DNA from 3 places in the Streptomyces sp. NPDC012474 genome. Region 2 is predicted to be linked to each of the others. Evidence: riboswitches for the same ligand, from Rfam matches in the RefSeq annotation. Region 2 holds a riboswitch; each other region holds the start of a gene.

Region 1 (10,359 bases), on a different contig from region 2:
CGACCTCGTCGACGAGCCCCTGCCCTGATGGGCAGGGGCTCGCTGTCGTCTCGGGGAGACGCCCGGGGGCCTGAAGTGGGACGATTCAGATGTACCTCCCAAAGGAGGCCATCATGGCCATCATCCGAGAGAGCATCGATGTCGACCGCCGTCCGGAGGAGGTCTACCAGTACGTCATGGACCCTCAGCGCATGCCGGAGTGGCAGCTGAGCGCCGTCTCCGCGGAGCGCCTCGACGAAGGGCCCGTCGGCGTCGGCACCCAGGTCCGGGTGACCCGGCACGTCGGCCGTCGTGTCATGCCGATGACCATGGAGGTCACCGAGTACGACCCGCCGCACAGCTGGGGCATGCGCGGCGTCGACGGCCCCGTCCGGGCGCAGGTGCACGGCGAGGTCGAACCGTACGACGAGGGCCGGCGCTCCCATGTCACCATCGACATCGACTTCGAGGGCCACGGCATGGGCAAGGTCCTGGTCCCCCTCGTGGTACGCCCCCAGGTCCGCAAGGAACTACCGCGCAACGAGCAGCTCCTCAAGGACCGGCTGGAGGAGCCGGGCGGGTAGATGCCACCGCAGTGGCTCTGAGGGCATCACCGTCGGACTGACCGAGCACGGCTGAAGGCTGCCGAAGGAATCATGGACCCAACGGTGGCCTGAGTGTGGCTTCCCGACCGGATACTGCCCGCGCTGGGCCGGCTGCCTCGCCGCCCTCAGAGCTACCGAATACCGCCCTACTAGTAGCCCGGGTCGCAGTCCGAGTCGTGATTCCTTGGCAGCCAGCCAGCCAGCCAGCCAGCCAGCCAGCCGGTCCGGCCCCGAGGTGGCACTGCTACTCAGCAGGCGGTGCGCACTCCGAAGCGCGCCAGACAGTGCCAGACCTTCTTGAGTTCCTGAAGGTCATAACGGCCTGTTCGGGCTGCATCCCCGATTACTTTGGGGTTTAGTAGGTCATCAACGGCGATCTCAGTACCCAGGTCAACGTATTCCTGTCCCCGGTAGCTTGAGTGACGTCGTAGTTCAGCCACGCTGAGCCTGAAGCCTGGATGCCATTCGATGGGGCACGCGAGGCGATGAGCTGCGAATTCAACCTCTGTGCCGCGATAGCTGGGGTCCAGCACCAGCGCCTCGACGTCACAGCCGAACCTGACCAGTCCGTGGATCTGTGCCTCAATGTGACAGTCCAGGACGTCCAACTCGCTTGCCTCCGCCAGTTCGATAAGCGAGCAGCGGTCGGCGTTGCCGAAGTCGGAAGGCCCGGTGGAACTGTCCGGGTAGCAGAACGTGGTGCGTCTCAGGGTCTCGGTGTTGAGTCTGAAGTACGAAGAGCCGAACCGCGGTGCACCACCGACCGGATCACGGCGGTAGTTCAGCGCACCGTATACGGGGCGTTGGTCAGCCGGGGCCTCGTCGTACGCACCGCCGAAGATGCGGTTCTCCCAGCGCCACCGGTCTCCACCAGGATGAGCGGTTAGACCACCGTTGCTCGTGCCTGTCGTGAACTGTGACCGGTACACGCCGTCTTCCGCCATTTGCGCCAGGACGAGACGATCTCCTGCGGGACGATCGGGATGAAAGTGCATCGTCACCCGGAGGTCCCCAGCGAGCGGCTCTCCTTTACATGAAGCCGCGACATGTTGCAAAGCCTTTTCCTGCAGCGAAACGACGATGTCAGCACCCATGCGTGGAGTGTGCACGGACGGCACTGCTCAACGCACGTCAGTTTGTGAGACAGGGCTGCCTTGCCCGAAGTCCATGGGTCTCAGCATCAGGCATAACCCGATGGCTGTTCGCCGGAAAGCTCGGCGTCTCGGACCGGGGCTCTTGCCGACCGCAATACCGCCGTCTCCCGCTGGTGGCCGACGTGCCTGCCTGCCTCCATCCTTGCCGCCCTCACCGGACCCAGTATCGACAACGCGATGGACTGGGCGAACTTCGTCAAGCGCAACTGGACGGACTGCAAAGCCAGCCGCAGGAAGGACCGCCCATGAAGCACGCCTCCTTGCAGCGCCTGCCCGGACTCAACGCATCCCTGGCAGGCGACGGAGCTCGTTGACCTTCATCAGCCGGGCAAGAAGGAGGTACGCCAGGGCTGTAGCGAGCGTCCCGGCAGCCAATGCGACGGCTGTAGGCCACGTTCCATCTCCCAGACCAGCGCACGTACGCGCTGCGGCCCAGCCCAGCCCAGCAGCCGGGCCCGCGGCGCAAAACAGTTTCACGTAGGTGCGGCGCACGCCGCCGTCGTCGATACGACCTCCCAGCCGCCTGCGTAGCAGGAACGCGGTGAGCGCGAGGCCGGCCACGTAGGAGAGGGTGTAGGCCCCGGCCATGCCCACCACCGCCCAGCGGGCGGGCAACAGCAGATGACAGGCCGTGACCAGGGCGATGTTCACGCCCGCTATCCACGCAGCCATGAAGAACGGCGTGCGCGTGTCCTCGAATGCGTAGAAGCCGCGCAGCAGCAGGTACTGGGCAGAGAACGGGACAAGCCCGAGCCCGAAGGCCTGCAGCATGTAGCCCAACGGACGGACCGAGGCGGCGTCGGCCGCTCCGTGGGCGAACAGCAGCGAGGCAATCTGCGGGCCCAGGGCGAGGAAGAGGAAAGCGGCAGGCACGATGACCACCCCGCTGATCCGCAGCGCCCGGGACAAATCCGTGCGCAGATCCGGGATGCGTCCCTCGGCGACGGCCCGGCTCATGCGCGGCAGCAGGGCCGTGACCAGGGACACGGTCACGATCGATTGCGGCAGCATCCAGATGGTCTGCGCGTAGGTGTAGGCCGAGTAGCCCGCGCCGGCCTGGGGCAGTTCCTGGTCGGCGGCGTTGGCGTAGTTCGTGACCACGGTCAGGGCAACTTGGTTGGCCAGGACGAACAGCAGCGTCCACTTCGCCGCGTGGACGCTCTTGCCCAGGCCGGTGCCCCTCCAGTCGAACCGCGGCCGGAACCGGAAACCCGCCGCCCTCGCGAACGGGATCAGAGCCAGAGCCTGTACGGCGATGCCAACTGTCGTCCCGATCCCCAGCAGCCGCACCTGGCCGGCGGTGATGTCCTCAACCCGGTCGGGCACCGTCATCAGCCCCAGGTAGGCGGCGAACATGCCGACCAGCACCACATTGTTCAGCACCGGCGCCCACATCATCGCGCCGAACTTCTCGCGGGCGTTCAACACCTGCCCGTAGATGCTGAACAGGCCGTAGAAGAAGATCTGCGGCAGCAGGAACCGGGCGAACGTCACCGTCAGTCGAAACGCATCATGACTGTCGGGAGTGTCCCGCATGTACAGGCCCACGATCTGCGGCGCCGCCCACACCGCCAGCGCCGTCCCCACGCCCAGCACGCACACCACGAGCGTGACCAGACGCTGCTCGTAGGCCCGCCCGCCGTCGGGCTGCGTCGTCCGGGCCCGCACCAGCTGCGGCACCAGCACAGCATTGAGCGCACCACCGATCAGCAGCGTGTACAGGCTCGTCGGCACGGTGTTCGCAGTGTTGTACGTACTGGCCAGCAGGCCCGTGCCCAGCGCCGCGGCCTGCAGCACCTGACGGATCAGCCCCGTCGCCCGTGACACCACCGTGCCAAGAGCCATCAGCAAGGATGAACGAGCCAGCCCGCCCTTGTCCTTTTTCCGCCGGACGGCATGCCGCCCCCTCGTCTGCTGCTCCTGCGGCATGGTCTGCGCCGCGGAGTTCGCCCCCTCCACCATGCCGTCAACCTATGTCCCAAGGTCTCAGGGCCCCAATTCGCTTGCCTGACCCGACAGTTCATTGCACCGTCGGCACGAGCTGGTGCTCAATAGGTCCGGAACCGGCGAGGCCGGCCGAGCCGCAGTCTGGCGGACCTGGCCAACAGGCCGCATGTCTTCTGAGCCGGGTACCCTCGGCTGCATGGCGCCGACTGAAGGGGAACACACCATCCCGCGACTGGCCCGGCGCATCATCGCTGCAACAGAGGCTCGAGACGCAGTTGCGCCGGTTTACCCGGAGTACGGACAGACACCCGGCACCGGGGCGGCGTGAACACGCCCCGCCACATGAGTCGTGCGCAAGGTATCCACCTCATCCAGCGGCTCATGAACGACGACCATGTCGATGAGGCCGAAGCCGACGAGATCATCGCGACACTCGTGCGCGGACTTGGCTGCCCACACATCAGCGACTACGTCTTCTGGGACCACGATCCTCAGCTGACGGCGGAAAAGATCGTCGACCGAGCTCTGTCCTATGAGCCGTTCGCCCTGTAACTGACTGGCCAAAACTGACGATCACCGTTGACACCGTCGAAGAGATCACCGGGAATGTCGCGATGTCCTGCCGGTACTTCGAAATCAGCCGGCAGGCGTACTACACCTGGTACCGCCGCTACCAGGCCGAGGGCATTCGAGGGCCTGCGCACCCGCTCCAAAGCCCCGAGACCTCTGGCTTGGTTCGGCAAGGCCGAACGTCGTAGCGCAGGCGAAAGCCCGAAGCAGCTCAGTCGTTGTCCGCCGAGATGTCCGAGCGCATGGCACCTCTGGTCTCCAGACGCAGTTCCAGGTACCTGCGTGTCAGTTCCTCGAACGCATCGCTGTCAAGGCGCGCCCCCTCGCTCACGGCATCGCGCATCATTCGCACTGCCCGACTGCATTCCTCAGCCGGGCGAACGACGGAGGGCGGCGCGAGGAGCTCCAACTCATGGCGTGATGCGTAGCAGTGGGTGTAGGCCGACCGCGTCAGCCGGTACCGCTCGCCCGCATCGAGGCCGGACGTGGCGGCAATGTTCCGCAGATCGCTGCCAGCTTGGGCATGGGCCGCGAGAAACCTTGAGTAGAGCTCCCGCCGTGTCCTATGCCACTCGGACACCGCCTCTCGTCGCGCCCTTCTGTGCTCCACGAGAAGTGCCGATCCCAGAGCAATCACGCCACCAGTAAGTGTTGCAAGCAGTGATATCCAGGCCACTTCGGAACGGTACAAGCGTCAGACGCGGGTGCACAGTGTGCGGGCCTCAGCATGAGAACGGCCCCCGACCGGAGTCACAGGTCAGGGGCCGTTCTCACTGCTCACCACGCAGAGGCGGTGGGATTTGGACCCACGGTGACAACGCTGCCACGCCGGTTTTCGAGATCACTCGGGATGCCCGACTCGCCGAATGCTACGAGCGCCGGCAACGCCCGCACTGGTCATGCTGATCATGCGAGCGGTGACAGGCCCTTGCCCTCCAGGTGCGCGAGCAACGAGTCAAGGCAGGCGTCTGCCGTGGCCAGGTCAGAGCGGAAGACCGAGTCCTCGCCGAGCGGCCCACCACTGACGATGACCATCCAGGCCGTCCTCCGTTCGACCATGCGCTCCGGCGTCGACCTTGAAGACGGTCGTGACTCCGCGCGCGGCCAGCCACTCCATCAGCTCAAGCATGTCCACTCGCACCCCTCCGGAGAGATCGTCCCATCTCCGGAGCAGGTGTCCCTGGGCCGTCCCTGGACCGTCCGAAGCCGACCAACGCCGACGGGCGGCACCCACAGGTGACCACCCCCACCCCGCTCTGGCCTGGGCTCCCCGAGTTGATCTGCGACACTGGGAGGGTTATGCCTGCACCCGGAGAACTCACATTCGTCGCCCCCCGCGGAGCCAAGAAGCCGCCGCGGCATCTTGCCGATCTCACTCCTGCCGAGCGCAAGGAGGCCGTTGCCGCTGTCGGGGAGAAGCCGTTTCGTGCCAAGCAGCTCTCGCAGCACTACTTCGCGCGGTACGCGCATGATCCGGAGCAGTGGACCGATATTCCGGCCGGTGCCCGGGGGCGGCTGCAGGAGGCGCTGCTGCCCGAGCTGATGACCGTCGTGCGGCATCTGTCGACCGACCAGGGCACCACCCGCAAGACGCTGTGGCGGCTGTTCGACGGGACGCTCGTCGAGTCCGTGCTGATGCGCTACCCGGACCGGGTGACCATGTGCATCAGCTCCCAGGCCGGGTGCGGGATGAACTGCCCGTTCTGTGCCACCGGGCAGGCGGGCCTCGACCGGAACCTGTCCACCGCCGAGATCGTCCATCAGATCGTGGACGGGATGCGGGCCCTGCGGGACGGAGAGGTTCCCGGCGGTCCCGCGCGGCTCAGCAACATCGTCTTCATGGGCATGGGTGAGCCGCTCGCCAACTACAACCGGGTCGTCGGATCCATCCGGCGGCTCACCGACCCCGAGCCCGACGGGCTGGGGCTCTCGCAGCGCGGCATCACCGTCTCGACGGTCGGGCTCGTCCCGGCCATCCACCGGTTCTCCGACGAGGGCTTCAAGTGCCGCCTCGCCATCTCGCTGCACGCCCCCGATGACGAGCTGCGCGACACGCTCGTGCCGGTGAACACGCGCTGGAAGGTCCGGGAGGTGCTGGACTCCGGTTTCGAGTACAGCGCCAGGTCGGGGCGGCGGCTGTCCATCGAGTACGCGCTGATCCGGGACATCAACGACCAGGCCTGGCGGGGTGACCGGCTCGGGCGGCTGCTCAAGGGCAAACCCGTGCACGTGAACCTGATTCCGCTGAACCCGACACCCGGCTCCAAATGGACCGCCTCCCGGCCCGAGGACGAGAAGGCGTTCGTGGAGGCGATCGCCGCCCATGGTGTGCCGGTGACGATCCGGGACACCCGTGGTCAGGAGATCGACGGGGCGTGTGGTCAGCTCGCGGCCACCGAACGGTAGTCTGACCGCCATAAGAACATCTGCATATTCCGACAGGGGAGCGCCACAGCGCTGAGAGTGCGGCACACGGCCGCAGACCCTCCGAACCTGGCCCAGGTCATTCTGGGTAGGGAGATCGGTCATCACTCGAGCTGTTGCGCCCTGCCCGGGACCCCGGAGGTCCCGGGCAGGGCCGCGTCTTCTCCTGGTCACTCCAGGAGGAATCCAGTGGGCAACAACATCAAGCGGCTGGCGGCGGCGGCCGTCGCGCTCGGCATGTCCGGCACGCTCGCCGCGTGCGGGTCGTCCGACGGCGGCCAGGGATCCGGCGACTCCAAGACCGTGACGCTCGTCAGCCACGACTCGTGGGCCGCGTCCAAGGACGTCATGGCGGCCTTCGAGAAGCAGTCCGGCTACAAGGTCAGGGTCCTCAAGGACGGCGACGCCGGGCAGGCCGTGAACAAGGCCATCCTGACCAAGGACAACCCGCAGGGCGACGTCCTCTTCGGCGTCGACAACACCCTGCTGTCCCGCGCCCTCGACAACGGCCTCTTCCAGTCGTACGAGGCGAAGGGATCGGACCGGATCAAGGCGGAGTACCGGGTCGACCAGGACAAGCACCGTGTCACGCCCGTCGACACCGGCGACATCTGTGTCAACTACGACAAGAAGTACTTCGCCGACCAAAAGCTGGAGCCGCCGAAGAGCTTCGACGACCTGGTGAAGCCGCAGTACAGGAACCTGCTCGTGACCGAGAACGCCTCCGCCTCCTCGCCCGGCCTCGGCTTCCTGCTCGGCACCGCCGCGAAGTACGGCGACTCCGGCTGGGAGGGCTACTGGAAGAAGCTCAAGGCCAACGGCGTGAAGGTCGTCGACGGCTGGGAGCAGGCCTACAACGAGGAGTTCTCCGGCTCGGCCGGCGGCAGGAAGGCCAAGGGCGACCGGCCGCTCGTCGTGTCGTACGCCTCCTCGCCGCCCGCCGAGGTCGTCTTCGCCGACCCCAGGCCCGGCACGGCGCCGACCGGGGTCGCCGAGGGCACCTGCTTCCGGCAGGTCGAGTACGCGGGGCTGCTCAGCAACGCCAAGAACACCAAGGGCGGCAAGGCCCTCCTCGACTTCCTCGTCGGCAAGAGGTTCCAGGAGGACATGCCGATGAACATGTTCGTGTACCCGGTGCGCGAGGGCGTCCAGGTGCCGCCGGAGTTCGTGAAGTACGGGCCGCAGGCGAAGGACCCGGAGACCATGGACCCGGCGAAGATCGCCGACCACCGTGACCAGTGGGTCAAGTCGTGGACCTCACTCGTACTGAAGTAGCCGCCCGGAGGCGGAGCGCGGCGGCTCGGTCCGGCCTGCTGGCCGTGCCCGTCGCGTTCTTCGCGGTCTTCTTCGCCTACCCCGTCGCCGCGATCGTCGCGCGCGGCCTGAAGGCCGACGGGACCTGGCACCTCGGGCGGATCGGGGAGGTACTGGCGCAGTCCGACGTCCGGCACGTGCTGTGGTTCACCACCTGGCAGGCGTTCGTCTCCACCGCGCTCACACTGATCGTCGCGCTCCCCGGCGCGTACGTCTTCGCGCGTTTCCACTTCCCGGGCAAGCAGGTCCTGCGGGCGGTCGTGACCGTGCCCTTCGTGCTGCCGACGGTCGTCGTCGGTACGGCGTTCCTGGCGCTGGTCGGGCGGGGCGGGCTGCTCGACGAGCAGTGGGGCGTACGGCTGGACACCACCGTGTGGGCGATCCTGCTCGCGCACGTCTTCTTCAACTACGCGGTCGTCGTCCGGACGGTCGGCGGGCTCTGGGCGCAGCTGGACCCGCGGCAGGAGGAGGCCGCGCGGATGCTCGGGGCGTCTCCGCTGAGGGCCTGGCGGCAGGTCACGCTCCCTGCCCTCGCCCCGGCCGTGGCCGCTGCCGCGCTCATGGTCTTCCTGTTCACCTTCACCTCCTTCGGTGTCGTGCAGATCCTCGGCGGACCCACCTTCTCCACCCTGGAGGTGGAGATCTACCGGCAGACGTCGGAGATCTTCGACCTGTCGACGGCGGCCGTGCTGACCCTCATCCAGTTCGTCGCGGTGGGCGCCATCCTCGCCCTGCACGCCTGGACCGTGCGGCGGCGGGAGACCGCACTGCGGCTGGTGGACGCGTCCGTGACGGCGCGCCGGCCGCGTGGCGCGGGGCAGTGGGCGCTGCTGGGCGGGGTGCTCGTCACCGTCGCCGTGCTGCTCGTGCTGCCGCTCGCCGTCCTGGTGCAGCGGTCCCTGGGCGCGCCGGGCTTCGGCTACTACCGGGCGCTGACCAGCGAGGACGGCGGAGTTTTCCTGGTCCCGCCGATCGAGGCGATCGGCAACTCCCTGTCGTACGCCGTCGCCGCCACCCTGATCGCCGTGGTGATCGGCTCTCTCGCCGCGGTCGCGCTCACCCGCCGGGACGCCGGGCGGTTCGTGCGCGGCTTCGACGCGCTGCTGATGCTGCCGCTCGGGGTATCGGCGGTGACCGTCGGCTTCGGGTTCCTGATCTCCCTCGACGAGCCGCCGCTGGACCTCAGGTCCTCCTGGATCCTGGTGCCGCTCGCGCAGGCCCTGGTCGGGGTGCCGTTCGTCGTACGGACCATGCTGCCCGTGCTGAGGGCGGTGGACGTCCGGCTGCGGGAGGCGGCCTCCGTGCTGGGGGCCTCGCCCTGGCGGGTGTGGCGGGAGGTGGACCTGCCGATCGTGCGGCGGGCGCTGCTGATCGCGGCCGGGTTCGCCTTCGCCGTGTCCCTCGGGGAGTTCGGCGCGACGGTGTTCATCGCACGGCCCGACCGGCCGACGCTGCCGGTGGCCGTGGCCCGGCTGCTCGGACGCCCCGGTGACCTCAACTACGGCCAGGCGATGGCCCTTTCGACGATTCTGATGGTGGTGTGCGCGGTGGCCCTGCTGGTACTGGAGAGGCTTCGCACGGACCGGACGGGGGAGTTCTGATGCTGCTGGCTCTGCGGGGCGCGACGGTCCGTTTCGGTGGGCGGGCGGTGCTGGACGCCGTCGATCTGGAGGTCGCCGAGCACGAGATCGTGTGCGTGCTCGGCCCGAGCGGCAGCGGCAAGTCGACCCTGCTGCGGGCGGTGGCAGGGCTGCAACCCCTCGACTCCGGGCGGCTGGTGCTCGACGGTCGCGACCAGGCGGGCGTACCCGCGCACAAGCGGGGCGTCGGGCTGATGTTCCAGGACCACCAGCTGTTCCCGCAGCGGGACGTGGGCGCGAACGTGGCCTTCGGGCTGCGGATGCACGGCGAGTCGAAGCGGCAACAGGCCGATGGGGTCAAGGAGTTGCTGGACCTCGTGGGGCTGCCGGGCGCGGGCCGCCGGGCCGTCGCCGCGCTGTCCGGCGGAGAGCAGCAGCGCGTCGCCCTGGCCCGGGCCCTCGCACCGAGTCCACGGCTGCTGATGCTGGACGAGCCGCTGGGGCAGCTCGACCGGTCGCTGCGGGAGCGGCTGGTCGTCGAACTGAGGGAACTGTTCGGCCGGCTCGGCACGACCGTGCTCGCCGTGACGCACGACCAGGGGGAAGCCTTCGCGCTGGCCGACCGGGTCGTGGTGATGCGGGACGGGCGGATCGCCCAGTCGGGTACGCCCCTGGAGGTGTGGCAGCGGCCCGCCGACGCGTTCGTCGCCCGCTTCCTCGGGTTCGAGAACGTGGTCGAGGCGACGGTCGGGGCGGAGGCCGCGGACACGCCCTGGGGCAAGGTGC
Region 2 (10,359 bases):
TGCCCCCTCGCGCTTCGGGAGAGACCCTTGGTCCCGGCTGACACCGCACCCGTCCAGCTCCACACCGTCCCCGCGCAACCGCGCTCGGCGGCGCCGCCCGGGCCACCGCCACCTTCCACACCGCCGCCACCGCCGACCCTCATCGGATCCGTGCAGCGCGCGATGCGTCTGCTGGAGACCGTCGCCGTACACGAGTACGGGGCCCCGGCCAAACAACTGGCCCGTGAGACCGGGTTGGCGCTGCCCACGACGTATCACCTGCTGCGCACGCTCGTGCACGAGGGCTATCTGCGGCGGGACAAGGGCCTGTTCTTCCTCGGTGAGGCGGCCGAGCGGCTGAGCAGCAGCGGGGCGCGGCAGAAACGTCGCAGCACGGTCGTCGACGCGCTCGCGCACTGGCGGGACGTCCTGGGCGTGCCCGTGTACTACGCGGTGTACCGGGAGGGTGAGATCGAGGTCATGTGCGTCTCCGACACCCCGGGCAACCCGGCGGTCGAGGAGTGGGCAGACTTTCGCGAGACCGGCCACGCGCACGCCATCGGGAAGTGCCTGCTGTCCCAGCTGGACGAGGAAGCCCGCCGTGACCACCTCGACCGCTACCCGGTGCAGCCCCTCACGCCGTACACGGTGCGCGACAACCACAGCCTGCTCCGGCGCCTGGAGCGGATCCGGCGGATGGAACCCGTGACCGAGCGTCAGGAGTACGCCCTGGGTGCGGTGTGCGCCGCGATCCCCCTCACTCTCGGCACCACGGCCGCGACGATGGCCATCTCACTGCCCGCACACCAGGCCGACCGGTTGCTCCCCGCGGCCCGTCAGTTGCAGACCGAGATCGGGCGTCTGCTCGGCTCGCTCGCGCTCTCTATCAGTATGTGAAAACTCACTCCTTGTGATCTGCTGTGTACGTTCAGCAAGATTCCACCAAGTGTCAGAGGTTCGTTCCCGGCCAGTCACGGCGAATGACGGGGTTATCGATGCGCGAGTCCGTACAAGCAGAGGTCATGATGAGCTTTCTCGTGTCCGAGGAGCTCTCCTTCCGCATCCCGGTGGAGCTGCGCTATGAGTCCAGTGATCCCTATGCCGTCCGGCTGACTTTTCACTTGCCCGGTGATGCCCCGGTGACATGGGCTTTCGGACGGGAGTTGCTGATCGACGGCGTCGGCCGGCCGTGCGGGGAGGGCGATGTGCGGGTCACGCCCGTCGAACCCGACGCGCTGGGCGAGGTGTTGATCCGGCTTCAGGTGGGCAGCGACCAGGCGGTGTTCCGGTCGTCGACCGCACCGCTCGTCGCTTTCCTGGACCGTACGGACAAGCTGGTGCCGCTGGGCCAGGAGGGCTCGCTCGCCGACTTCGACGCGCACCTCGACGAGGCCCTGGACCGCATCCTCGCCGAGCAGGGCGCTGGTTGAGACATGGGCCCGGCGGCACGGTGGAGTAACGCTTCACCGGGTGTCGCCGAACTGCGAAGGAACGCTTCTTCCTGCGATCTTCGTATGTCGGGTGATCTTCTCGCGGTCCCAGGCGGTCGAGCCGAGACGCTCGCGGTCAACGAGCCGGAAGCCGGGCGCCACGCCGGTCGCCGGGGCGCTATGCCGAGAAGCTGGCCGCCGCGCCGAGGGCCGGGGCGCCGCGCCTTGAATCCAGCCGCCGCGCCGGGGAGTCCAGGCCCCGCGCCGGACGCCGGGGCCCAGGCCTTCACAGGCGTCCACAGGCGCAGAGGCGTCAGCGCTTGCGGCGCCGGCCCCTCCCCCCGCGCGCCGGGACCGCAGCGGCCTCCCTGGCGGGCTCCGTGCCGGGCCGGTCGGCCGAGACCACCAGCGCCGCCAGGGCCGTGGTGACCGGCACCGAGGCGACCAGGCCGATCGAGCCGACCAGCGTGCGCACGATCTCCTCCGCGACCAGCTCGCTGTTGGCGACCGTCCCCACACTGCTCTGCGCGATCGAGAACAACAGCAGCAGCGGCAGCGCGGCACCCGCGTAAGCGAGGACGAGCGTGTTGACGACCGAGGCGATGTGATCGCGGCCGATCCGGATGCCCGCGCGGTAGAGCCCGCGCCACCCCATCGACGGATTGGCCTCGTGCAGCTCCCAGACCGCCGAGGTCTGGGTGACCGTCACGTCGTCGAGCACGCCCAGGGAGCCGATGATGATGCCGGCGAGCAGCAGACCGCTCATGTCGATCGTCGGGTAAAGGCCGTGAATCAAACCGGTGTTGTCGTCGGTGTTGCCGGTGAGTGCGGCCCAGTCGATGAAGACTGAGCCGAGGATGCCGATCAGCAGCAACGAGATGAGGGTGCCCAGCACCGCCACGGATGTCCGGGCGGACAGACCATGACAGAGGTAGAGGGCGATGAGCATGATGGCACTCGCGCCCACCACCGCCACGACCAGCGGGTTCGACCCCTGCAGGATCGCGGGCAGGATGAAGAAGTTCAGCACCATGAAGCTGATGGCCAGTGCGACCAACGCCATGACACCCCGCAGCCGCCCGACGACCACGACGGCGACGGCGAAGATGCCGGCGAGTAGCGCCATGGGCAGCCGACGGTTGACGTCGGTGACCGAGTACTGCAGGTCCTTCGGCGCCGAAGGCTCGTAGGCGACGACGACCTTCTGGCCCTCTTGCAGCTGGCGGGACTGGTCGGGCTGGACGATCTCGGTGAACGTACGGCCCTTGTCGTCCCCGCTGTCGACCCGGATCGTCGCCCGCTTGCAGGTGCCCTTCTCCTGCTGCACCGCGGAGGAACCCTCAGCGGTGGAGGTGTCGCCGGTCGGCGGAACGCCCGAAGCGCCGGCCTCCTTGCAGCTCACCTCGACCACCTTGGTGACCGTGGCATCCTGCGTCTGCCGGTCGAAGCCGACGCCGGTGCGCTCGTGAGCCGGGGCGCCGCCCGGCCACAGGACGGCGAGACCGACCAGCACCGCCGCGGCGAACGGGATCAGGATCGCCGCGATGACCTTGCGCAGATGCATGGAGACGGGCGTGGCCGGGCCGTGGCTGTGCGAATGCCCGTGGCCGCCACCCGGGGCGGAGCCGTGCCCGTCACCTCCGCCATGACCGTTCCCGTCGGCGCCACCGTGCCCGTGTCCGTCATCTCCGCCATGGCCATTCCCGGCACCGGCACCGTGGCCATGCCCGTCGCCGCCACCGGGCCCACGACCGGGGCCGTGGCCGTGGCCGGGACCCGGACCGCCCGTTGGAGCGTCATGACCACCGTGCGAACCGGCACCCGGGCCGTCACCGAAGCTCGGTCCGTACTCACCGCGGCCCGAGGGGCTGAAACGCCCGTCACGCCCGTATCCGGGGCCGGGGCCGAGGCCCTGCCGCATGGCTTGCCCCTGCCCGCCTCCGGCGACGGAATCATGACCGTCACCATGGCCGTTGCCGTTTCCGGCGCCGGATCCGTGGGGCGGCTCGGGCGGTGGGTGGGAGGGACGCTGCGTCGTGGTCACCGACCGATCATCGCAAGAACGAGGGGGGCCCTCTGTTCACCGCGCCAGAATTGCCGCTAGCGTGGAGGCACCTTTTGTACACGCGGGAGCTCGGAGCACCGGGCTGAGAGGGCGCTGACCTCCGTCCCAGCGATGTTTCACATGAAACATCGCCGGAGTCGAGTGACGTTTCACACGGAACGTCGCCGGACGGAAACCGCTGCGTCGACCGCCGAACCTGTTACCGGGTAATGCCGGCGTAGGGAGTAGGTCTGATGACCAACAAGGACGCACGCACGCCTGCCTCCGTTGAGGACGAGAAGTCCGAGGAGGCCGGGAAGTCCATCGGCTGGCACAAGGCGTACATCGGAGGCAATCGCCCCGACCTGCGCGTGCCGGTCCGTCAGGTGCACCTCACCAATGGCCAGTCCGTCGCCCTGTACGACACGTCGGGCCCGTACACCGATCCGCTCGTCGACACCGACGTCCGCAGGGGCCTGTCGCCCCTGCGCGAGAACTGGATCATCGCTCGCGGTGACACCGAGGAGTACGCGGGCCGCCCGGTCCGTCCCGAGGACGACGGCATCAAGCACACCTCGCCCCGCGGCGGCCTCCGCAACCTGGACGCCGTCTTCCCCGGTCGGCCGCGTCAGCCGCGCCGCGGCAGGGAGGGGCAGGCGGTCACGCAGCTCGCGTACGCCCGCCGGGGAGAGATCACGCCCGAGATGGAGTACGTCGCCATCAGGGAGAACGTGGCACCCGAGGTCGTGCGTGAAGAGATCGCCGCAGGCCGGGCCGTGCTGCCGGCCAACGTCAATCACCCGGAGATCGAGCCGATGATCATCGGCAAGCGGTTCCTGGTGAAGGTCAACGCCAACATCGGCAACTCGGCTGTGACGTCCTCCATCGAGGAGGAGGTCGAGAAGATGACCTGGGCGACCCGCTGGGGCGCCGACACGGTCATGGACCTGTCCACCGGCCGCAACATCCACACCACGCGCGAGTGGGTCCTGCGCAACTCCCCCGTGCCCATCGGCACCGTGCCGCTCTACCAGGCCCTGGAGAAGGTCGACGGCCGGGCCGAGGAACTGACCTGGGAGATCTACAAGGACACGGTCATCGAGCAGGCCGAGCAGGGCGTGGACTACATGACGGTCCACGCGGGCGTGCGCCTGGCGTACGTGCCGCTGACCGCCAACCGCAAGACCGGCATCGTCTCCCGCGGCGGCTCGATCATGGCTGCCTGGTGCCTCGCGCACCACAAGGAGTCGTTCCTGTACGAGAACTTCGAGGAACTCTGCGAGATCCTCGCCGCGTACGACGTCACGTACTCGCTCGGGGACGGCCTCAGGCCCGGCTCGATCGCGGACGCCAACGACGAGGCGCAGTTCGCGGAGTTGCGTACGCTCGGGGAACTCAACCGGATCGCGAAGCGTTTCAACGTACAGACCATGATCGAGGGCCCGGGCCACGTCCCGATGCACAAGATCAAGGAGAACATCGACCTTCAGCAGGAGATCTGCGATGAAGCTCCGTTCTATACGCTCGGCCCGCTGACCACGGACGTCGCACCGGCGTACGACCACATCACCTCCGGCATCGGTGCCGCGATGATCGCCTGGTGGGGCACGGCGATGCTGTGCTACGTCACGCCCAAGGAGCACCTGGGCCTGCCGAACCGTGACGACGTCAAGACGGGCGTCATCACCTACAAGATCGCCGCCCACGCAGCCGACCTCGCCAAGGGACACCCGGGTGCGCAGGAGTGGGACGACGCGCTGTCGGACGCCCGCTTCGAGTTCCGGTGGGAGGACCAGTTCAATCTGGCCCTCGACCCGGACACGGCACGGGAGTTCCACGACGAGACCCTGCCCGCCGAGCCCGCCAAGACGGCTCACTTCTGCTCGATGTGCGGTCCCAAGTTCTGCAGCATGAAGATCTCGCAGGATATCCGCCGTGAACACGGCGGCACACGGACCGAGATCGAGGAGGGCATGGCGCTGAAGTCGAAGGAGTTCGCGGCGAGCGGGAACCGCGTGTACCTGCCCATCGCGGACTGACCCTGCCGCGCAGGCCCGGGGCCGATGGGCCGCGGGCCTGTGGGTCCGCCCGTTCGAGTCCGCGTGCGGGTCCGCCCGTTCGAGTCCGCTGCCCGGACGGGCCCCGACGCGGGGGTTACTCCGGCTGGTGCTCCGGCCCTCCGAAGTCCGGGCTGGAGTAGTCCGGGCTGCTGAAGCTGGGGCGCGAGCCGCGGTCGCCGTCGTCCGGGCTGGTGAACCCCGGGCGGCCGTAGCCGAGGTGCGGCATGCGGCTGACCGGCGTTGACGACGGCGTGTGGTGCAGTGCGGCCGCCGCGCCCGGGTCGACGAGGGCCTCCCGCAGGAAGGGCAGGATGCCGCGTTCCAGCAGGGCCTCGTGCCAGGCCTCCTTGGCCTGGACCACCTCGCCCCGCAGTTCGCCGTACGGTCCGCCTTCGGCCGTGGGCTTGTTGCGCAGGGCAGTGAGCAGTAGCCCCACCGCGGCGACGAGGATCGCGACCGCGGTCACGGCGCCGAACACCCAGCCCGTGGTGAGCATGGTGCGGGCGAATCCCTGCTCCGGGTCGAGCATCCGCAGGATGTACCCGACGAGCAGGAAGATCGCCGCGGCGGTTCCGGCCAGGACGGGCGCCAGGACGGCGACGACGGCGACGGCGCCCGCGCCGGCGGTCTCGGCGACCCCGCCCATGGTGGCGGCGAGCCCCGACGCGCCCGTACCGGGCCTGGCGGAACCGGACTCGCGCACGGCCGTCGAGTCGGCCGACGCCGGTTGTCGCAGTTCGTCGCGGACCTTGACGTAGTGCTGATACTCGGTCGATGCGGCCGCCGTGATGAGCGCGGTCGCGTTCAGCGCCATGGTGCGCAGTTGTTCGGGGTTGAGCCGCTGACCGACAGCGGCCAGTTCGGGACGGTGTGGTGCGGAGCGCAGCGCCTCATCGAGGATCCGCTCGTATTCCTGGCGGTCCTCGCTCAGCAGGTGCTGCGGAACGCTGTTCATGTGCATCCCCCGATGCTCCGTAGGGCTTGGGGCTCGGCATGCTGACGAGCCGTCGGGCAGAAACGGAGGGGAGCCTGCTACGGATAAGCCGATGGTAGAGCGGTGACGGTATGCGGTGACAGGGGGTTTACCGAAATTGACCCCTCACCGGCCCGGTCCTCCGAAGGGGAACGCCTGCCCGGTGAACGTTCACGCATCCAGCGGCAGTTGCTGGACCAGTAGTTTTCCGGCCATGGTCACGCCACCGTCCATCGCGATGGCGAGTCCGTCGGCGTAGACGTGCGGTCCCTCGATCACGGGGTCGCGGTCGTCCTCGTCGTCCTCCGAGCCGACCTCGCCCAGCAGATACGGAATCGGGCTGTGCCCGTGAACGATGCGGGTGCCCCCGTACGTATCGAGCAGGGAGCGCACGGCGTCCGCGCCGCCCTCGTCGCGGAAGGAGAACCGCTTGGTGAACTTGCGGAACAGGTCCCAGACCTCGTCCGCGTCGTTGCGGGTGATCGTCTCGCGGACGGTGTCGTTGACCTCTTCGATGGAGCGGCCGTAGTCGAGGTAGGCGGTGGTGTCGGAGTGGACGAGCAGGTGGCCGTCGACCTCCTCGATGGCGTCAAGGCGCGACATCCACTGCAGGTGGTGGTCCTGGAGGCGGTCCATGTCGGTCTTCTGGCCGCCGTTGAGGAGCCACGCCGCCTGGAAGGTGGCGGTGCCCGCGCCGGAGTTGACGGGGGTGTCGCCGAACCGCTTGGCGCCGAGCAGCAGCAGCTCGTGGTTGCCCATGAGCGCCTTGCAGTAGCCGCCGGCCGCGGCGGCCTCGGCGGACAGCCGCATCACGAGGTCGATGACGCCGATGCCGTCCGGCCCGCGGTCGGTGAAGTCGCCGAGGAACCACAGCCGGGCGGTGCCCGCGCACCAGCTTCCGGCGGCGTCGAGCAGGCCCTTCTCCTGGAGGGCCGACACCAGCTGGTCGAGGTACCCGTGCACGTCACCGACGACGTACAGCGGTCCCTGCCCGGTGGTGGCCTGCGGGGCGGCGGCGGTCTCGGGATCCACGGTCACCTGGACAGTGTCACCCCGGTTGATGACGGGAAGGTCGCGCTCGGTCGGCGTGTACCCCTCGGGGTAGGCCTCCTCGGGCGGCGGGGCGACGTCACTGGGGTGGACGCTGTGGACGTACGGACCGGCCTCGTGGACGTACGCGGGCACCCGGAAGTCGCGCAGCGTCGCCGTCCGCTCCACCTCGGGTCCCTGACCGGCCCCCTGAGTCATCGACCCCTCCACCATCGCGCCGCGTTGCACCGCATCGGACTGCCTGGTCGTAGCGGCCCGCGGGTGTCGTGGGCCCATCATAGGAATGCGGATCGCGCCATGTGATGACCCAGGGGTGGTGAATCAGAGCAAGAGTCCAGTTCACCGCGGCTTTCGCCCCGATTGGACCGGGCTTTGACCACCGTGTGACCGTCCCCGCTCTTCCGCTCTCCGCGAGAACGATCCCTTCTCTCCGGGGGACCGGCCCTGTTTCTCCCCAGGAGTACGACCTTCCCTTTACCTGGGTGAGTGGACCTACGTCTCCTCGGGTGATCGCGGCGGGCTGACCGTCGTGCGCGGCGAGCGTCGCTGGGACGAGGTGCGCACGATCAGCTCCGTCGGTATCACCTGCTCCACCGGCCGGTCGGATTCCAGTCCCTCGATGGCGTCGATGAGGAGTTGCACCACCGCCGTGCCGATGCGGCGCGGCTTCAGGGAGAGCGTGGTGATCGGTGGCTCGGTGTTGGCGTACACGGTGGACTCGCTGCAGCAGACCAGCAGCAGGTCGTCGGGGACGCGCAGGCCGTAGCGGCGGGCCGCGGCGAGCAGGTCGGTGCCGTTCGGGTCGAACAGTCCGTAGACCGCGTCGGGCCGGTCGGGCCGGGCGAGCAGCCGGTCGGCGGCCACGGCTCCCGCGCAGGGATCGTGCGCCGGGTAGGCCTCGTGCACCGGATCCTGGCCCACTCGCTCGCACCAGCGCAGGTACGCCGTGGTCGACAGGTGCGTGTACGTGTCCGTCGACGTGCCGGTCAGCAGGCCGATCCGGCGGGCGCCGGCGTCGGCCAGGTGGTCGAGGATGCCGAGGACGGCGGCCTCGTGGTCGTTGTCGACCCAGGCGGTGACCGGCAGGGCGCCGGCCGGGCGGCCGTCGGAGACGACCGGCAGGCCCTGCCGGACGAGTTCACCGACGACCGGGTCCTGGTCGGAGGGGTCGATGACGACGGTGCCGTCCAGGGCGACGTTCGACCACACGTCGTGGCGGGAGGTCGCGGGCAGGATGACGAGGGCGTAGCCGCGGGCGAGCGCGGCGGAGGTGGCGGCCCGCGCCATCTCCGCGAAGTACGCGAACTCCGTGAAGGTGAAAGGTTCATCCCCGTATGTGGTCACGGTCAGGCCGATGAGTCCCGACTTGCCGGTACGGAGGGTCCGGGCGGCCGCCGAGGGGCGATAGCCCAGTCGGTCGGCGACCTCGCGGACATGGCGCCGGGTGGCGTCCGGGAGCCGGCCCTTGCCGTTGAGGGCGTCGGAGACGGTCGTGATGGAGACTCCGGCTGCGGCGGCCACGTCTCTGATGCCCGCCCGACCCGGCCTGCTGCCTCGCCGTGAGGTTTCCGCGCGGCTCACCTGGTGCTTCCCTGCTGCTGTCATGGCGAGCCGATAGTAGGGCTCATGCGGTGGGGTAGTGCGGACGCATATGCACACGTTGACAGGCACGTTTCTGCATGATCATTTACTGCCAATTGCTTTGGAAAGCAAGGGCGTTGAACGCTCTCATGACAGTACGTGTCTTGTCGGCGCGCACGGGCCTGCCAAGTGGGTGATGTTGCGAAGAGGTCTCAACTCACCTGCACGAGGGATGCGCGCCACGGCGTGCACCACCGGCGCGTAGATATATGTGAGGCGCGCCCCCGGATTCGTACGCCTTGGTGCGCCGATGCCCCTGTTGCCGGTGGGACAGGAGAGGTCGGGGCCCGGCTGCTCGGTCGTGGCTATACGCAGCGGCGCCGAATCCTCATAAGGTGAGGAGTAATGGATGTCGGCGGCGGTCATGGGCCGCCGGTCTTCACGAGGAGGACTGCGGTGAGCGAGACGAGCCCCAAGCTGCGCGCCGAGCTGGAGGGGATCCCCACTTACAAGCCCGGCAAGCCCGCCGCGGCAGGTGGTCCGGTGGCCTACAAGCTGTCCTCCAACGAGAACCCGTATCCGCCTCTGCCGGGTGTGATGGAGACCGTGACGGCGGCGGCCTGCACCTTCAACCGCTACCCGGACATGGCCTGTACGGCGCTCATGAACGAGCTGTCCGAGGCGTTCGGCGTGCCTCTCGCCCACCTGGCCACCGGTACCGGTTCGGTCGGTGTCGCCCAGCAGCTGATCCAGGCCACCTCCGGCCCGGGCGACGAGGTGATCTACGCCTGGCGGTCGTTCGAGGCGTATCCGATCATCACGCAGATCAGCGGCGCGAGGTCGGTCCAGGTGCCGCTGACGCCCGGGGATGTGCACGACCTCGACGCGATGGCCGACGCCATCACCGACCGGACGCGGCTCATCTTCGTCTGCAACCCCAACAACCCCACGGGCACGGTGGTGCGGCGGGCCGAGCTGGAGCGGTTCCTGGACCGGGTGCCCAGTGATGTGCTGGTGGTCCTCGACGAGGCCTACCGCGAGTTCATTCGCGATCCCGAGGTGCCGGACGGCGTCGAGCTCTACCGTGACCGGCCCAACGTCTGTGTGCTGCGGACCTTCTCGAAGGCGTACGGCCTCGCCGGCCTGCGTGTCGGTTTCGCCATCGCCCATGAACCGGTGGCCGCGGCGCTGCGCAAGACGGCAGTGCCGTTCGGCGTGAGCCAGCTCGCGCAGGAGGCGGCG
Region 3 (10,359 bases), on a different contig from region 2:
ACGGTGCACGAACCCGGCGCGGTGGGCGGCGCCCAGCGCGGCCAGCACCGGCTCCAGGATGTCCAGGGCGGCGCGCGGCTGCAGGGCACCGCGCTCGCGCAGCACGTCGCGCAGGGTGCAGCCCGCCACGTACTCCATCGCCAGGTACACGTACGAGCCGTCGGTGCCCTGGTCGAAGACCTGCACCACGTTCGGGTGGGCCAGCCGGGCCACCGACTTCGCCTCGCGGATGAACCGCTCGACGAACGAGGCGTCGACCGCGAGCGAGGGGTGCATCACCTTGAGCGCGAGAACCCGGTCGAGCCGGGTGTCCACGGCCCGGTAGACCGTGGCCATCCCGCCGACCGCGATCCGCGCGTCGATGCGGTACCGGCCGTCGAGCACCTGCCCGACCAAGGGGTCTTGAAGGGTCGTGTCCACGCAGGCGAGTGTACGAGCCACGACCGACAGCCCCGTCCCCCTGCCTGATTTCGCGGCGGGACTGCAGCCGACCTGTGACGTGTGTCCCGAGCCCTACCGGAAAGCGGGCCGCTCCGGGTCCAGGGCGGCCATTCCCTCCGGCGGAGACGACGCCTCCGCGAAATGCCGCCGTGGGATACGCCCGGCCCGGAACGCCAGCCGCCCCGCCTCCACCGCGTGCCGCATGGCCTCGGCCATCAGCACGGGCTCCTGCGCCCGCGTCACCGCCGAGGCGAGCATCACACCCGCACACCCCAGCTCCATCGCCAGCGCAGCGTCCGACGCCGTACCGGCACCGGCGTCCAGGATCACCGGCACGCGCGCGTGCTCGACGATCAGCTGGAAGTTGTGCGGGTTGCGGATCCCCAGACCGGAGCCGATCGGCGAACCCAGCGGCATGATCGCCGCACAGCCCGCATCCTCCAGTTTCCGCGCCAGCACCGGGTCGTCGTTGGTGTACGGCAGCACCGTGAACCCGTCGTCGACCAGCGTCTCGGCCGCCTCCAGCGTCTCGATGGGGTCGGGCAGCAGCGTGCGCTCGTCGGCGATGACCTCCAGTTTGATCAGGTCGGTGCCGAGGGCCTCGCGCGCGAGGCGGGCCGTGAGGACGGCCTCGCCGGCGGTGAAGCAGCCCGCCGTGTTGGGCAGCACCCGGATGCCAAGACGGTCGAGGACGGACAGCACCGAGCCGTGCACCGAGGCGTTCACCCGGCGCATGGCGACCGTCGTCAGCTCCGTCCCGGACGCGACCAGCGACCGCTCCAGCACGTCGAGGCTGGGCGCCCCGCCCGTGCCCATGATCAGACGGGACGTGAGGGACGTACCGCCGAGGACAAACGGATCGTCGGCCATGGTCAGCCTCCCTGGACGGCTGTGAGGACTTCCACGCGGTCTCCCTCGGAGAGGGGGGTGGCGGGCCACCGCGTGCGCGGGACGACGGTTTCGTTGAGGGCGGCGGCCACGCCCGAGGGCGAGGCCGTGAGCGACCTCACGACGGTGTCGAGAGCGGTGCCGGGCCGGACGTCCCGGGGCTCCCCGTTGACGGAGATGTTCATGCGGGCTGCTCCGTGAGTGCGGTGGTACTGAAGCGCTTCGGGGTGAAGGGCCGGGCCTCCTCCGGGAGTTCGCCTGTGGCCAGGGCGTGCGCCAGGGCGTCGCCGGTCACCGGCGTGAGCAGGACGCCGTTGCGGTAGTGCCCGGTGGCCAGCAGCAGGCCTTCCAGGCCGGTCGGGCCGAGCAGGGGCGCGTTGTCGGGGGAGCCGGGCCGCAGCCCGGCCCGGGTCTCGGTGAGCGGCAGCTCGGTGATGCCCGGCACCAGTTCGTGCGCGTCCCGCAGCAGCTCGTACACACCGCCCGCGGTCACGGTGGTGTCCCAGCCGAGCTCCTCGCTCGTGGCCCCGACGACGAGTTCGCCGCTCTCGCGCGGCACCAGGTAGACGTGGCTGCCGCGCACGACCGCGCGCACGGTACGGCTCAGGAACGGCCCGTGCCGCGGCGGCATCGTCAGCCGAACGACCTGCCCCTTCACCGGCCGCACGGGAGGCAGCACGTCCTCCGGGACACCGTCGAGCCGCCCGCTGAGGCTGCCTCCGGCGAGCACCACCTGCCCGGCGGCCGCCGCGGTCCCGTCGGCCAGAACGACACCCGTGACCCGGTCCCGTACGACGGTCAGCCGCTGCGCCCACACCCGGTGGAAGACCACGCCCGCCCGCTCGCAGGCGGCGACCAGGGCACCGGCCAGCCGCCGGGGGTCGATCTGGTGATCGCCGTCGACCCGCAGCCCGCCGCGCACGCCCGGCGCGAGCATCGGCTCCAGGCGCCGGCACTCGCGCCCGGACAGCCACTGCGACTCCAGGCCCGACTGCTGTTGCAGGGCGTGCAGTTCACGCAGATGGGCCCGGTCGTCGGCGTCCAGCGCGACGGCGAGCGTGCCGCAGCGGCGGTAGCCGAGGTCCTGGCCGGTCAGCTCGGTGAGCTCGGCGGCGAAGTCCGGGTAGCGCCGGGCGGAGGCGAGGTTCAGGCCGAGCAGGGTCTGCTCGCCGTAGTGCAGTTCCGTGACGGCGGCCAGCATGCCGGCCGCGACCTGCGCGGCCCCGCCGCCCGGCTCGGGATCGACGACGGCCGTGGCGAACCCGCGCTGCGCGGCCCGCCAGGCCGTGACCAGGCCGATGATCCCGCCCCCGACGACCAGGACGTCTGACGATGTGGACGTAGGCGACATGGGCGTCCAGCCCCTCCCTTCGCCGGCATGACCCGGATCAGGTTCGTACGGTCGGAGGCCGCCAGCCTCCCTCTCAGCCCGGTGCGTCCGGGCTCCCGCGAGTGCTTTACGTTGGCCACCCTAGCCCGATGCCCCGTGCCGCAGTAAGGGAGCCTCCGCCCATGCCCCGATCCCTCGACGGTCTCGTCCTCGCCCCGGTCGCCGACCAGGCACCGGGCCAGGTGGGCACCCGCACCCGCTTCACGTACCACGAGCGGGAGGGCGAGATCTGGGCCGAGTACGCGGGCGGCGACGTCGTACGCGGGCACCTCGTGGGTACCCGTGAAGGTGACCGGCTGGACTTCCGGTACGTCCAGCTGAAGCGGGACGGGACCACCTCCTCGGGGCACTGCGTGTCGGCGGTCGTGGAGCTGCCCGACGGGCGGGTGCGACTGGAGGAGACCTGGGAGTGGGAGTCCGGGCAGGGCAGCGGCACGAGCGTTGTGGAGCAGGTCACGGCGTATGAGGACTGACTGACAATACGTCAGGTGTCTATGGTGATCAGGTGAGCGAGCAGACGCAGGAACCAGGTTCGTCCGCGCCGCGGCGCGTCGTCGTGGCGGGTGCGGGCATGGCCGGGGTGCAGACCGCCGTCGCCCTGCGCGAGCGGGGCTTCCCCGGCGAAGTGATCCTGCTCGGCGCCGAGCCTCACCAGCCCTACGACCGGCCCCCGTTGTCCAAGGCCGTGCTGCTCGGCAAATCCGAGGGTTCCGCCTTCGACATCGACTTCGAAGCCCTCGGCGTCGAACTGCGGCTCGGCTGCGAGGTGCTGGGCCTGCGCCCGGGCGACCACGAGCTCGACACCGCGGACGGGCCCGTGCCGTACGACGTCCTGGTCGTCGCGACCGGCGCCGAACCGGTCCGGCTGCCCGGCGCGGAGGGCGTCCCCGGCGTGCATCTGCTGCGCACCCTGGACGACGCCGAGCGGCTGCGGCCGGTGCTGGCCCGGCGGCACGACATCGTGGTCGTCGGCGCGGGCTGGATCGGAGCGGAGTTCGCCACGGCCGCGCGCGAGGCGGGCTGCGCGGTGACCGTCGTGGAGGCCGCGGAACGGCCGCTCGCCGCAGCGCTGCCCGCCGAGGTCGCCACCCCGATGACCGGCTGGTACGCCGACGCGGGCGTGCTCCTGCGGACGCATGCGCGCGTGGCGAGCGTCGAGCCGGGCGCGGTACTCCTGGACGACGGATCACGGCTGCCCGCGGGCGCGGTCGTCGTCGGCATCGGGGCCCGCCCCGCGACGGCCTGGCTGGCCGGCTCCGGGATCGAGCTCGGTGCGCACGGTGAGATCGTGGCCGACGAGCATCTGCGCACGTCCGTGCCGGACGTGTACGCCGTCGGCGACTGCGCCTCCTTCCCCTCAGGACGCTACGGCGAGCGCCTGCTGGTCCACCACTGGGACAACGCCCTCCAGGGGCCGCGCACGGTCGCCGTGAACATCGTCGGCCGGGCCACGGGGGAGGCCCCGGCGGTGTACGACCCGGTGCCGTACTTCTGGTCCGAGCAGTTCGGGCGATTCGTCCAGTACGTCGGGCACCACGCGGCCGCGGACACGATCCTGTGGCGGGGCGATCCCACAGGACCGGCATGGACGGTCTGCTGGCTGCGCGGTGAGCGGCTGGTCGCGCTGCTGGCGGTGGGCCGGCCCCGGGACCTGGCGCAGGGCCGCCGCCTGATCGAGTCGGGTACCGCGATGAATCCGGTGCTGCTGGCGGATCCGGCAAGGCCCATGAAGGCGGCGACGGCCTGAGCTCGGGCGCCCTCGTGGAGCGACCCGGGCGGCGCTTCCGGGTCCGGCGCGTCCGCTCTCGTGGACCGGGTCGGCTTCCGACTGTCGGTGGCAGATGGCAGGCTGGTTTCCGTGACCGAGATTGACGCAAAGATCGATGCTCTCGTCCCCGCCTGGCTCACCCTCCCCGACATCGCCGAACAGTTCGGCGTCGAGGTGACGCGTGTGCGGCAGCTGGTCAAGGACGGCCAGCTCATCGCCGTACGCCGCGGTGAGAACCGCGCGCTGCACGTCCCCGACGCCTTCATCGACGGGGACAAGGTCGTCAAGGGCCTGTCCGGGACCCTGACGCTCCTGCGGGACGACGGCTTCACGGACGAAGAGATGCTGGAGTGGCTCTTCACCCTCGACCCCAGCCTGCCCGGCACCCCCGCGCAGGCGCTCAGCGAGAACCGCGGCACGGAGGTGAAGCGCCGCGCCCAGGCGCTCGCCGTCTGACCCGGCCTCGACCGGCCAACCGTCCGGTGCCGCGTGAGCGGGGCCGGACCTGAACGACCGCCCGAGTGGGGGCCGTGGCCCGAGGGGCCACGGCCCGGGGTGGCTCGCGCCCGTCAGGGTGGTGCACGCCGCCGTAGGCGTGGTCCGCGCCTGTCAGGGCGGTGCACGCTCCCGGAGGAGCCGCGGGGCTGCCACCGGAGACCTGGCGGGACCCGTAGGCAGGCGTAGGGTGCCCGAGGCGTTCGCGGGACAGGGCCGCTCCCGCGCCGCACGCCGCCGGCCCCCGGGGGCGCTCCCGCACGCCGCCGACGCACATGCGGGCCCACCGGCCCGCACACCACGACACCCAGGGGGACACGCATGACCGGCACCGCCACCGCCCGGGCCCGGCTCGCCGACGCCCGGGTCTACCTCTGCACCGATGCGCGCAAGCGGCAGGGCGACCTCGGGGCGTTCCTCGACGCCGTGCTGACCGGCGGGGTCGACATCGTGCAGTTGCGGGACAAGGGCATGGAGGCCGGTGAGGAGCTGGAGCACCTGGCCGTCTTCGCCGACGCCTGTGCCCGGCACGGCAAGCTGCTCGCGGTCAACGACCGGGCGGATGTCGCGCACGCCGCCGGCTCCGACGTCCTGCACCTCGGTCAGGGCGACCTCCCCGTCCCCGCGGCCCGCGCGCTCCTCGGCGACGACGTCGTCATCGGCCGCTCCACCCACGCCGAGTCCGAGGCCGCCGCGGCCGCCGTCCAGCAGGGCGTGGACTACTTCTGCACCGGCCCGTGCTGGCCGACCCCCACCAAGCCCGGCCGCCACGCGCCCGGCCTGGACCTCGTCCGGTACACCGCCGCCCTCGGCACCGACCGCCCCTGGTTCGCCATCGGCGGCATCGACCTCGGCAACCTCGACCAGGTCCTGGAGGCGGGCGCCCGGCGCGTCGTCGTCGTACGGGCGATCACCGAGGCCGACGACCCGGGGGCCGCGGCGGCCGAGTTCGCGAAGCGGCTGAGGGAGGTCTAGCCGAGACGGTTGTCCAAGGGATGGACAACAAGGGGACAATCCGGTCAAATCCCGGTCCACGGTTGGGGGACCGACCTCCCCTGGCTAACCTGCCGGTATGGCCCTCGGCACCGCATCCATCAGGTCGGACCACGCTCGCACCGTCCGCGACATGCTCGCGGCCGGCAAGACGACGTACTCCTTCGAGTTCTACGCCCCCAAGACCCCGAAGGGCGAGCGGAACCTGTGGAACGCGCTGCGCCGGGTCGAGGCGGTGGCGCCCGACTTCGTCTCCGTGACCTACGGCGCGGGCGGTTCCACTCGCGCGGGCACGGTCAAGGCGACCGAGGCGATCGCCTCCGACACCACCCTCACCCCGATCGCCCACCTCACCGCGGTCGACCACTCGGTGGCCGATCTGCGCAACATCATCGGCCAGTACGCCGACGCCGGGATCCGCAACATGCTCGCCCTGCGCGGCGACCCGCCCGGCGACCCCATGGGCGACTGGGTGCCCCACCCGCGGGGCCTCGCCTACGCCGCCGAACTCGTCGAGCTGATCAAGGCGTCCGGCGACTTCTGCGTGGGCGTCGCCGCCTTCCCGGCGATGCACCCGCGCTCCCTCGACTGGGACACCGACGTCCGCCACTTCATCGACAAGTGCCGGGCGGGCGCGGACTACGCCATCACGCAGATGTTCTTCCAGCCGGAGGACTACCTCCGGCTGCGCGACCGGGTCTCGGCCGCAGGCTGTGACACCCCGATCATCCCCGAGGTCATGCCGATCGCGAGCGTGAAGACGCTGGAGCGGATCGGCTCGCTCACCAACGCCGCGTTCCCGGCCGCCCTGAAAGAGCGGATCCTCACAGCACAAGACGATCCGGCCGCTGTACGCTCCATTGGTATCGAATTCGCCACGGAGTTCTGCGCGCGGCTGCTCGCCGAGGGGGTGCCCGGCTTGCACTTCATCACGCTCAACAACTCCACCGCGACACTGGAGATCTACGAAAACCTTGGCCTGCACCACTCAGCGCAGGCCTAGACCGTTCGCACCGGTATACGACACACTGCGTAGCGGCCACTGGGAGAGGGGCGTACATGGGCTGGGCGGTCCTCTACATCGCGTTCGGCATCGTCGCGCTGTGGCTGCTGGGCGAGGTGCTGCTGCAGTACAAGGCGCGGCTGCGCTGGCGGCTGCTGGCCTTCGTCGGGTTCCTCGGTGTCGTCGTCGGTGTCCTGATCCCGTCGGTCGTCGTGATCGGACTGGGCGCGGCCGCCTTCGCGGTCGGGCAGACCTACGTCACCCTGTCGTTCCGCAGCGGCTTCGCGGCCGGCTGGGCGATGAACGCTCCCGCGCTGGGCGGCAGCAAGCGCCGTCGCGGTGAGCGCGGCCGCCAGGAACCGACCCTGGAGGTCTCCGGCCTGGAGGCCGAGGGCGCTCACGACGACGAGGCCGATCCCTACCGCCGCGACGCCGCCTACGGCCAGGACGACGACTACGACCGCGACGACGTCTTCACGCCCGCCCGTCCGGCCCACCAGCCGACGGCCGCCGGGACCACGGGCGTCTACGAGCCGCAGCCCATGCCGGACGACACCGGCTCCTACGGCGTCTACGACAACGGGTACCAGGCCGCGGGACAGCAGGCCCACGACCAGTACGGCGCCCAGGCCGCCGACCAGTCCTACGCCTACGACTACTCCGGCTACGGCCAGCAGCAGGGCTACGACGTCACAGGTCAGCAGCAGTACGCCGCCTACTCCGACCCGTACATCGGCTCGTCGGCCTACGGCCAGGACACGTACGACGGCGGCTACGGCGACCAGCAGTACTACGGCCAGCAGGGCTACGGCCAGGAGCAGTACGCCGGCAACACCGGCACCTACGGCGGCGAGACCCCGCCCGACGGGGTGTGGGTCCCGCAGCAGCGCAACACCGACGAGTACGGGCAGGAGCTGCCGCCGGAGCAGCCGTACCCGTACCAGGGCGGCGGGCAGCAGCCGCAGGGCAACGGCTTCGACGAGCAGTACCGATTCTGAGGCTCGAGTCCCGCCGGGGCGTCGCGCTCACTGCGAGCCGCGGAACTCCGGCCCCTCCACGATCAGTCCCGCGACCAGCGCGCCCGACATGCCCGCGTGCGGCAGTCCGCCGCCGGGGTGGGCCCAGCCGCCCACGGTGAACAGTCCGGGCACCCGCGTGCCGTTGGCCGGATGCAGCAGCCGTCCGCCGGCCGCCGCCAAGGCCGGCACCGGCACCGCCCCGCCCTCCGACCCCGTCTCGTCCGCGGTGTCGGCCGGCGTGTGCACCTCGTGCCAGAGAAGGCGGTCGCGCAGGCCGGGGACGGCGCGTTCGGCGGCGGTGATCATGTGGTCCACGAGGTCGCCGTGAGGCAGGCCGGGCCGCGCGGGCACCGCCGTCGTGAGGGTGACCGCCTCGTGGTCCGCCGGGGCCGGGCGGGGATCGTCGGGCCGTAGCACCGTGACCGTCGGACGGCGGTTCCCGGCGGCCGTGCCGAACAGGTCCGCCAGCTCGGCCTCGCGGTCCCGGGTGTGTACCACCGTGCGGTGTGCGGTGCCCTCGGGGCGGGGGCCGCGCAGGGCGAGCAGCAGGGTCAGCCGGCCGGCCGCCGCGGGCTGCGGCGGAACCTCGCCTTCGCCCCGGCTGACGGCGCCCGCCGCCAGCCGGGCCAGGATGCCGGGCGCGACGCCGGCGATCACGAAGTCCGCCTCCGCGACCGACCCGTCGGCGAGTTCCACCCCGGACGCCCGGCCGTCCTTCTCCAGCACGCCGGTAACCTCGGCGCCGAAGTGGAACGCGACCCTGCGGGCCAGACACCGTTCGTACACCGCCCGGGCCAGCTCGCGCAGACCGCCGCGCACGTACCAGGTGCCGAAGGCGTGCTCCATGTACGGCAGGACGGCCGCGCTCGCCGGGGCGGCCCGGGGGTCCAGGCCGTACCCGAGGGCGTGGCTCTCCAGGAGAGCCGCGAGCCGGGGGTCGCGCAGCTCCCAGGCGCCGATCTCGGCGAGTGTGCCGGCCCGGCGGGTGCGCAGCAGCCGCTTGTGCGGCACCGACGGGTAGGGCTCGCGGTCGGCCAGCACCCGCCAGTTCGGCCAGAGCGGCTCCTCCAGCAGCGGCCGGCGGGTCCGGTCCCAGGCCTCCCGGGCCCGGACCAGGAAGTCGCCCCAGCGCTTCCCGGCGCCGGCGCCGAGCCCTTCGTCCAGGGCGGCGACGACGCCCGCGCGTGAGGCGTTCGGCAGCGACACCTCGGTGCCGTCCGCGAACACGTGCCGGGACGAGGGATCGACCTGGACCAGCTCGACGCAGGACTCCAGCGGCTCCTTGCCGGTCTTGACGAAGAGGTCGCGGTAGACGGCCGGCAGCGGCAGCAGGGCGGGGCCGGTGTCGAAGGAGAACCCGTCACGCTCGAAGCGGCGCAGCGCTCCGCCGTAGGTGTCCGTCCGCTCGTACACCGCCACCCGGTGGCCCGCGACGGCCAGCCGGGCGGCAGCCGTCAGCGCGCCCATCCCGGCGCCGATCACCGCAATCCGTGCCATGCCGCGACTTTATCGGCCCCCACCGACAGCCCCACCGACAGCCCCACTGACCGCTCTGATCGGCGGCCCCGATCGGCGGCCTCCGAGTACGGGCGCGGGGGTGATCGTGACCAGGCGGCGACGGAGTGCTGTGGGGCCCCGTGCGCAGGGCTGAGTATCCGTACCTAGCCGCGCAGTTGAGTACGCGCACGGATGGGAGACGGCCCGCGCGGACGGGAGAGTGGAGACACGGAGAAGGGGCACGGCTCCGGCACCGGCGACACGGGGCGCCGGAACGGAGCCGGCCCACGATCCGCTCCTTCCGCCGGCGGTGTCGGCGGGAGCGAGGCACGGGGGAGAACCGGGGGGGAACCGGGGGACGACCGAACGGGGGTCCTGCGGGGGAACGTACGGGGGAGCAGGAAAACGGGGGAGCAGGGAAGGCGCCGGTTCGAGGTGGCCCGCGGGGGACGCGGCCACAGCGGACCGGCGCCTTCGGCTGTGCGTCGGAGTCCGGTCAGCGGCAGCCGCTCACCCGGCCCTGGAGCAGCCGCGAAAGGGCCGCGTGGACGTCGTCCAGGGAACGCTCCGGCTGGAACGACTTCCAGTCGAGCGCGGCGACCAGGACCATGCCGACCAGTGCCGCCGCCGTCAGCGGCACGTCGATCTCCTCGCTGAACTCGCCGCCCGCCACACCGTCGCGCAGGACGTCCTCCACGACCGCGACGGCCTGCTGCCGGACCACCAGCAGCGTCGACTGCCAGGCCCGGTTGGTGCGCCACAGTTCGGCCACGTAGAGCTGAGTGAAGGCCGGGTAGCGGTCGATGAAGACCAGCCCGGCGCGGATCATCGCGTCCAGGGCGTCGACCTTGCTGCCGCCCTCCCG

Evidence for each region. Region 2 has a riboswitch for thiamine pyrophosphate ahead of thiC (phosphomethylpyrimidine synthase ThiC). Riboswitches for the same ligand answer to the same signal wherever they lie in the genome.
Region 1: another riboswitch for thiamine pyrophosphate. It lies ahead of ACFY9S_RS24155 (thiamine ABC transporter substrate-binding protein); the one in region 2 lies ahead of thiC (phosphomethylpyrimidine synthase ThiC).
Region 3: another riboswitch for thiamine pyrophosphate. It lies ahead of thiO (glycine oxidase ThiO); the one in region 2 lies ahead of thiC (phosphomethylpyrimidine synthase ThiC).

The regions. Positions count from the first base shown of each region.
Region 1 is NZ_JBIBEP010000011.1:150,593-160,951, forward strand. It holds gene ACFY9S_RS24120 (SRPBCC family protein) at 114-563, shown strand; gene ACFY9S_RS24125 (DUF3626 domain-containing protein) at 833-1,678, opposite strand; gene murJ (murein biosynthesis integral membrane protein MurJ) at 2,018-3,700, opposite strand; gene ACFY9S_RS24135 (e9imm peptide) at 4,028-4,237, shown strand; gene ACFY9S_RS24140 (hypothetical protein) at 4,467-4,931, opposite strand; gene ACFY9S_RS24145 (hypothetical protein) at 5,162-5,314, opposite strand; gene rlmN (23S rRNA (adenine(2503)-C(2))-methyltransferase RlmN) at 5,555-6,661, shown strand; TPP riboswitch at 6,686-6,792, shown strand; gene ACFY9S_RS24155 (thiamine ABC transporter substrate-binding protein) at 6,917-7,954, shown strand; gene ACFY9S_RS24160 (ABC transporter permease subunit) at 7,993-9,594, shown strand; gene ACFY9S_RS24165 (ATP-binding cassette domain-containing protein) at 9,594-10,359, shown strand, end outside.
Region 2 is NZ_JBIBEP010000002.1:494,636-504,994, forward strand. It holds gene ACFY9S_RS07090 (IclR family transcriptional regulator C-terminal domain-containing protein) at 142-876, shown strand; gene ACFY9S_RS07095 (SsgA family sporulation/cell division regulator) at 975-1,409, shown strand; gene ACFY9S_RS07100 (YibE/F family protein) at 1,723-3,453, opposite strand; TPP riboswitch at 3,526-3,715, shown strand; gene thiC (phosphomethylpyrimidine synthase ThiC) at 3,708-5,492, shown strand; gene ACFY9S_RS07110 (hypothetical protein) at 5,608-6,474, opposite strand; gene ACFY9S_RS07115 (metallophosphoesterase) at 6,658-7,749, opposite strand; gene ACFY9S_RS07120 (substrate-binding domain-containing protein) at 8,029-9,141, opposite strand; gene hisC (histidinol-phosphate transaminase) at 9,574-10,359, shown strand, end outside.
Region 3 is NZ_JBIBEP010000005.1:401,076-411,434, reverse strand. It holds gene pknB (Stk1 family PASTA domain-containing Ser/Thr kinase) at 1-420, opposite strand, end outside; gene ACFY9S_RS14790 (thiazole synthase) at 514-1,311, opposite strand; gene thiS (sulfur carrier protein ThiS) at 1,314-1,514, opposite strand; gene thiO (glycine oxidase ThiO) at 1,511-2,680, opposite strand; TPP riboswitch at 2,678-2,789, opposite strand; gene ACFY9S_RS14775 (hypothetical protein) at 2,842-3,192, shown strand; gene ACFY9S_RS14770 (FAD-dependent oxidoreductase) at 3,225-4,466, shown strand; gene ACFY9S_RS14765 (Rv2175c family DNA-binding protein) at 4,578-4,943, shown strand; gene thiE (thiamine phosphate synthase) at 5,304-5,957, shown strand; gene metF (methylenetetrahydrofolate reductase [NAD(P)H]) at 6,055-6,978, shown strand; gene ACFY9S_RS14750 (hypothetical protein) at 7,035-7,976, shown strand; gene ACFY9S_RS14745 (FAD-dependent oxidoreductase) at 8,004-9,494, opposite strand; gene ACFY9S_RS14740 (TetR/AcrR family transcriptional regulator) at 9,991-10,359, opposite strand, start outside.